One region of the Holtiella tumoricola genome, then DNA from elsewhere that is predicted to be linked to it. Evidence: predicted binding sites of a transcription regulator. Region 1 holds the regulator's gene; the other holds the start of a gene.
What was found. The regulator Rex, encoded in region 1, represses fermentation and respiration genes when NADH is low (regulators of the CRP and FNR family bind a similar motif). The targets are predictions, from matches to a motif close to ATTGTTAANTANTTAACAAT.

Region 1 (3,980 bases):
TATGGACTAGGCTCTGGATATGTTTGCCCTGCTAAAGTAAATCTTGTTTGAGGTACATCTTCATATGTATAAATAGCTTCAATTCCTGGCACTTTTAAAGCGATTTGCTTATTAATACTTTTAATTTTTGCATAGGCATGAGGGCTTCTTAATATTTTTACAACTAAACATTCCTTTGGCATTAAATCTTCTGTATAAACAGGCTTACCTGTTAATAAAGCCATTGCATCTACTTTTACAACCTTTTGATTGACTACCTTCATATTTATGCCTCCTCTGAATGCAAGAATTTCTCAACAGCACGCATTTGCCCCATATAACCTGTACAACGGCATAAGTTTCCTGCTAAATAATGTTTAATCTCATCTACTGTTGGATTAACTAATTCTTTTTTCATTGCTAATACGTTCATAATAAAGCCTGGGCTACAGTAACCACATTGTTCTGCACCCTCATTAGCCATAAATTCTGCAAATACTTTAACTTCTTCTTCAAGCCCTTCTAATGTTGTCACCTTTCTTCCATTTGCACGTGCTGCTAATGTTGAGCAAGATAAAACAGGTACTTCATCTAACCACACTGTACATAAGCCACAATTAGCTGTATCACAACCACGTTTTACACTGTAATAACCTTCACTACGCAAGAAATCAATAAGGAGTAAATCACTTTCAATTTCTCTTTCATGTACTTTATTATTAATCCATACTTTTATTTTCATGATGCTCTCCTCACTTATGCTCTAATCTCATCTATAGCTCTTTTAACTAATGCTTGTGCTAACTGTTTGCGATAAGCTTCACCTGCTCGTAAGTTAGTCCCAAAATCTAACTCCTCTACAACCTTTTGTGCAGCCGCCTCAATTGTAGATTCTGTTAAACCACCTTGTAATAAAGCTTCTGCTTCATAGGCACGTTTTGCTTTATGAGGTCTTGCCCCTACCGAAATTTTTACGCCTTCATCAGCCTGACTTACAGCTACTGCAAGTACTGGGAAATCTGTTGCACTATTGCGCTGAGTATGATAGCTCGCTTTACTATCACTTTTTCGGATCATAACTTTTACAAGTATATCTTTATTTCTCTTTGCATTTACAAAGTCTTCTAAAGGCATAACACCACCTTTGTAAAGTTCCACATAAGTATCTAAAGCAAGCAGTGCTGTTAATACATCTGAAAAACCAAATCTTCCAAATACACTTCCACCTATAGTTGCAACATTTCTAAATTGTGTTCCTACAATGTCCTTAACACAATTTGCTACAATACCATCAAAATGCTCTTGTAAAAGCCTACTTGTTTCTACCTGTCTTAGGCTTGTCATACATCCGATTTCAATGTATTCATCTGTTTCTGTAATTTGGTCAAGTCCAAGTTTAGATAAATCAATAGCAGTATGTACAGCTTGTTTACCCATTTTAAGCCATAGCATGCCCCCTAAAATAACATTTTTCTTGTTGGCTACAAGCGTTTCGTACGCTTCTTCTAAACTAGTTGCTAATAAATACTGGTTAATGGTAATCACGCAAGACTCTCCTTTTATATTAAATCTATTTTTAAAATATTTTAGGCGCTAAAAAAGAGAAAAACTACAGTTTTCTAGCTTCCCTCTATCTATTTTCTTAATTATTTTTTTAAAATCCTATAATAATTTCTCTAATTATTATATTAGAATGTAAACTTACGTAAGTCAATACAATTTCGAACATTTTTCATTTCTATCGACTTTATAGTTCTATTTTTTCTTCATTTTATATAGAACCACTTATTTTTTCAAAAAAAATGTTCGGAATTCTTTTATTATATTCTGCTATCATTCTTATCTTTTTTCTAAGATAAATGTATAAAAAAATGTCCATCTATCTCTGTTATTTTTCAACGTATGATAGACGAACATTCTAAGTTTACGACTTTCCATATAGTTTGGAAGTTATTGATTTTATTCACCTTCACATTCATTAATTCTGTAAGCTAATGTCATTAATGAATGTGATAAATGTACATTTTCTACTTGTACGCCGTCTGGTACAAATAAATCTACAGGTGAGAAGTTCCATAAACCTCTTACACCCCATTTAGCCAGATTTTCGGCTGTTTCTTTAACTTTAGTCTTAGGCATTGTCAAAATAGCAATATCTACTTTATGTTCCTTAACGAACTCTTCCATTTTGTCTATATCCAGAACTTCTATTCCACGAATACTCATACCTACAAGTCTTGGATTGACATCAAATAATCCGATTAAATTAAAACCACGCTTTTCAAAGCTTGTATAATTTGCAAGAGCCTGTCCTAAATTCCCTACCCCTACAATAATCATACTATGTGTATTTTCAAGTCCTAATATTTTTCCGATCTCTTTGTGTAAATATTCAACATTATATCCATATCCTTGTTGTCCGAAACCGCCGAAGTTGTTAAGATCCTGCCTAATTTGAGAAGCTGTAACTTTCATTTTTTCACTTAGTTCTCTAGAAGATATTTTAGTTACGCCATTGTCAAGCAATTCTCCTAAATACCTATAGTACCTTGGCAATCTTCTAATTACTGCCATTGAAATCTTTCTCTCTTCAGTCACATCTTTACCTCCTTCTTTTTACTCTTATTCTATAGTATAGCATTTTAGTTTTTTTTTTGTCAATCTACATAGTTCATTCATAGCTTTTATTTTTGTCGTTTTTCTGTTAATATGAAACTACAATAATGAGGAGGTTCACTTATGATTGCTAATTGTCATGGTATTCGTAAGTCTTTTAACGAAGAACTTGTGTTAAAAGATGTTTCATTTCATATAGAAGATACAGAAAAAGTTGCCCTAGTTGGAAATAACGGGGCCGGCAAAACAACTTTATTCCGAATTTTAACTGGGGAACTTCACCCTGATGAAGGTGATCTATTTTTTGCAAAAGGATCCACTATTGGTTACTTAGAACAAAATATGCAGTTTAATTCTACTCATACGGTATATGAGGAATTACTTCATGTATTTGATGAGGTCATTGCATTAGAAGCTAAGCTTCATCAAATGGAAGAAGAAATTTCTCGTACTCATTCTATGGAATTAACCCATACGTACGATGCACTCCGTATAACTTTTGAAGATAAAAAGGGCTATGAATATAAAAGTCTTGTAAAAGGTGTTCTAAAAGGATTAGGCCTTAAAGAAGAAATTTATAATCAACCCATTACCACTTTATCCGGTGGTCAAAAAACACGTGTTGCCCTTGCTAAGCTTCTTTTAGAAGAGCCTAGCCTTCTCCTTCTTGACGAACCAACTAACCATCTTGATATCGCAGCTACAGAATGGTTAGAAAATTACTTAAGAAGTTACAAAGGTGCAGTTCTTGTAATCTCTCATGACCGTTACTTCCTTGATCGTGTTGTAACGAAAGTCGTTCACTTAGAATTTGGTCGTGCTATGGTCTATAATGGCAATTATAGTAACTTTATCATTGAAAGTGAAAAAGTCTATGAAGCAGCTATGCATCAATATGAAAAACAGCAACAAGAAATTGCCAAACAACGTGCTGTTATCGCTAAACTTCGTCAATTTAATCGAGAAAAATCTATCAAACGTGCAAGAAGCCGTGAAAAACTTTTAGATAAAATAGAAGTTATGGACCTACCTACCATAGATGACAAGCCTATGAATCTAGTACTTACACCACGTATTACTAGTGGAAACGATGTCCTCACTGTTAAAGAATTATCTAAGTCATTTGAAGATGGGGCACTCTTTAGCCATATTAACTTTGATATCAAACGCGGTGAGAAGGTTGCTATTGTAGGTCCTAATGGAATTGGTAAAACCACTCTTTTCCGTATGATTATGGGTACAAGCGCTATTACAACTGGAACAGTTACACTTGGCACCAATGTATACATTGGTTACTATGATCAAGAACATGCTACCCTAAATCAACATGCTAGTATTATAGAAGAAATTCAAAATGAGTTTCCTGATCTTACAAATACTGAAAT
Region 2 (3,980 bases), on a different contig from region 1:
TGCCATAAATGTTTCCATACCATTAAGTGGTACACCGTTTACATCTAATCCACTCATTTGTGAAATAACTGATGCTGCCCAAGATGAAATTGGTGCGATAATACAAATTGGTGCTGCTGTAGCATCAATAATGTACGCAAGTTTCGCACGCGAAATTTGATGTTTATCTGCTACTGGTCTCATTACTGTACCAATTGTTAAACAGTTAAAGTAGTCATCAATAAAGATTAATCCACCTAATAAAGATGTTCCAAGTTGTGCACCTTTTTTAGATTTAATTTTGTTACTTGCCCAATCACCATATGCTCTTGAACCACCTGCCATTGTAATAACAGCTACAAGTGCGCCTAAAAATCCTAAGAATAAAATGATTGATGCATTGGCCCCTAATTTATCTGCCATTAATGTAAATGTTACATCTACTGCTTTAACAACGCCCCCGCCTGTGTTAAATGCATAAATAAGTGTTCCTGATAAAATACCTACAATTAATGAGGAAATAACCTCTTTTGTCATTAGTGCTAGTGCGATCGCTATAATTGGTGGTAAAATCGATAACCATCCGATATCAATTGCTTCCATATTATTTCTCCCTCCGTTTTTCTTAATTAAAATGAATTTAAGTAACAAAAAAGTCTTGAGCAGATCACTCAAGACTTGGATTCCGATTCAGCAAATACCTCACTAGTAGGCCTTTGCTCTCATTCAACAATAGACTTTCGTGATAGCTCCCCACAAATAAATTTGTGACAGTGTTATACATGTTCTATATAACCCCAACGTTATAGTCTTAAAGCATTAACTATACGCTTCGGCGATTAGTCCTTTCTGTTTGCTTCAATGCGCTTAACTCCACAAACATACTCTTAAAAACCGCAACCTCTATCTACTTCTTATTTAATTGTTATCTTATGCCTACACTATATAACATAAAATTAATCTTGTAAAGCATAAATTTTAATAAAATGAGGTAAGCTAATATATTTCTTACTCCATGACCTCACCAAAGGCTTACATAAAATGCCCCTTTTCACCTTGTTTCATTTGTATTTTATTCCTATACATTTTTTCATCTGCTTCCTCAAAAACATCTTGATAGGACTTATGTATAAGCTTATTATAAACTGCTACACCATATGCAACAAAAACCTTAATTTCAGCTGGTAAGGCATCATTATCCTTACCATTAATTTCTTGAAATTGCTCAAATAATTCCTCATAACATTTAAGCTCATCTTTTTCTAATATAACTACAAACTCATCTCCATCTATTCTATATAACGTACTTTTTTAATATTAGATTAATCAATATAAGAAAAGCACTTCATACTGAAGTGCTTTTCTTATAACTTACTTATATAACTGTCTATTTAGTAGAAAAATATTTTCTATTTCTTTTCCTTGTGTATCATAATATTTCACTTCTGCCCCAGCTATATACCCTACACTATCTCTATCTAGTACACTACCTTGAATTTTTAATAATTCCTCTTCATTCATTGGCAATTCTACTTCTTTTGTTTCCTGATCCCGCGTGCAAACTATTTTGACTTTCATCTGAGTATACTCCTTTTTGTCATTAGTATGCACCACTTTTGCGTAATCATGATATTTATTGCAAATTAAATATTATAAGAGTGATTCGTATAAAGCTTTAATCTCTTCTACATTTGTTTCTCTTGGGTTACCTGGTCTACATGCATCATCATAAGCTGACTGAGCAAGGAAATCTACATCTTCTGGTTTAACAATTGCTTTAAGGTCTGCTGGAATACCTACATCTGCTGAAAGTTTTTTCACTGCATCAATTGCAGCTTGTCTGTATGCTTCCACTGACATTTCATCTACACCATAAACACCCATTGCTCTAGCAATTTCTCTATATTTTTCACCAGTATATTCTGCATTGTAGGCCATAACGGTTGGAAGAATAATCGCATTTGCTACACCATGTGGTGTATCATAAACAGCACCTAGTGGATGTGCCATAGAGTGAACAATACCTAACCCTACATTGGAGAAGCCCATTCCTGCAATATATTGTCCAAGCGCCATACCTTCACGGCCTTCTGCTGTATTCGCAACTGCGCCACGTAAAGATTTTGCAATAATTTCAATAGCTTTAAGATGGAACATATCTGTCATCTCCCAAGCTGCTTGAGTAATATATCCTTCAATTGCATGTGTTAATGCATCCATACCTGTTGCTGCTGTAAGCCCTGCTGGCATACTTGCCATCATATCAGGATCCACTACTGCAATAACAGGAATATCGTGTGTATCTACACATACAAATTTTCTATTTTTCTCTACATCTGTAATAACATAATTAATCGTTACTTCAGCTGCTGTGCCTGCTGTAGTAGGTACTGCAATAATAGGCACACTTGGTTTTTGAGTAGGTGCTACACCTTCAAGACTTCTTACATCTTCAAACTCTGGATTATTAATAATAATCCCGATTGCTTTAGCTGTGTCCATAGCAGAACCTCCACCAATTGCAATAATATAATCTGCACCTGATGCTTTGTAAGCTGCTACGCCTGTTTGTACATTTTCGATTGTTGGGTTTGCTTTAATATTAGAGTAAATTTCATATACAAGATTTGCGCCCTCTAATACTTTAATCACTTTGTCAGTTACTCCAAATTTAATTAAATCAGGATCTGAACAAACAAACGCTTTTTTAAAGCCTCTTTTTTGTACTTCTCCTGCAATCTCACAGATTGATCCTTTACCATGGTAAGATGTTTCATTTAATACTATTCTATTAGCCATAACTTCCCCCTGTTTATATCCTATTGATCTTATGATTAAATCTATTATTAGCATAACGAATAATATGTCAAAAAAACAAGTTACACATCTTCTAGTTTGTCAAAAAAGTGACAATCATTATTATGTGTCACTTTTTTGACAAACTCTGCTTCTATATATCTGAAAGCAAATTTGCTAATCGATCTGGTAAAGCTTCTATTAATAGATTAGTAATTTCCTCTGGCGCTGGTCTCTCTTTCTTATTTACCCATTCTACTGTCATATAAATAGAACCCCTACAATACATTCTTAATAAAAATGCTAAATCTTCTTCTAAAGGTTTATTGGTTTTAGAAGTAATAATCTCTTCATAAAACTTAAAAATACAATCATAGTCATAATTCATCAATGAATTATAGTCATTAGACTGAAAAGCAGCTGAAAAGAATATACACTCTTCTTCAATAAACCTAAACTTCTTATGCAAACCCTCTCTTAAGCTACAGCTAACCCCCATCTGCTTAAAAGATTTCTGTACTAACCTTTCAAAGTACCAATTCACCAAATCATATTTATCCTGAAAATAGCGATAAAAAGTCTGTCTCGTCATATCACACTGGCTTACAATATCCTTCACGGTAATCTTATCTAAACTCTGTGTTTCCATCAGTTGTTTGATGGCATTAGCTAATTTATATTTTGTTTTATCTCTTTTGTCCACCTAAACCCCTCCGTATATTTTAAATTAAGATGCCTTCACAATGATCCATTTCATGCTGGATTACCTGTGCAACAAATCCATTAAAATGTTGTTTTTTCTTTCTAAAATTTTTATCTCTATACTCTACCTCTATTGAAGAATATCTCGTTGTTTTCTTTGTTCCTTCATGGGATAAACAAGCTTCTTCTGCTTCATAAGTGGATTGACTATGCTTAACTATTTTAGGATTCACCAATGGAATAAAGAATTCTCCCATTTTAACTACAATAATACGCACCTTTTCTCCGATTTGATTGGCTGCAAGTCCAACACAAATGTCATCATTAGCCTTTGCTGTATCTACCATATCATCAATAATATATAGATCTTCTTTTGTTGCCTCTACGGCTTTTTGTACTAATCTCTTATGGTCTTTTACTATTTCTCTTATCATTTATATCCCAAGACAATTTTGTCTTTTTCCTTTCTTAATCAGTCCTATTCATGACTATATTATTTTAAT

Region 2: a site for Rex is predicted at 2,874-2,893, ahead of fucO (lactaldehyde reductase). Genes of this name have one in related genera too.

The regions. Positions count from the first base shown of each region.
Region 1 covers NZ_JAQIFT010000007.1:69,147-73,126, reverse strand. The annotation lists gene PBV87_RS01135 (xanthine dehydrogenase family protein molybdopterin-binding subunit) at 1-263, opposite strand, end outside; gene PBV87_RS01130 ((2Fe-2S)-binding protein) at 266-721, opposite strand; gene PBV87_RS01125 (FAD binding domain-containing protein) at 736-1,524, opposite strand; gene PBV87_RS01120 (redox-sensing transcriptional repressor Rex) at 1,939-2,577, opposite strand; gene PBV87_RS01115 (ABC-F family ATP-binding cassette domain-containing protein) at 2,719-3,980, shown strand, end outside.
Region 2 covers NZ_JAQIFT010000065.1:6,804-10,783, forward strand. The annotation lists gene PBV87_RS18765 (Na+/H+ antiporter NhaC family protein) at 1-582, opposite strand, end outside; lysine riboswitch at 718-893, opposite strand; gene PBV87_RS23080 (diguanylate cyclase domain-containing protein) at 1,012-1,272, opposite strand; gene PBV87_RS18770 (hypothetical protein) at 1,351-1,557, opposite strand; gene fucO (lactaldehyde reductase) at 1,630-2,778, opposite strand; gene PBV87_RS18780 (TetR/AcrR family transcriptional regulator C-terminal domain-containing protein) at 2,930-3,478, opposite strand; gene PBV87_RS18785 (peptide deformylase) at 3,498-3,911, opposite strand.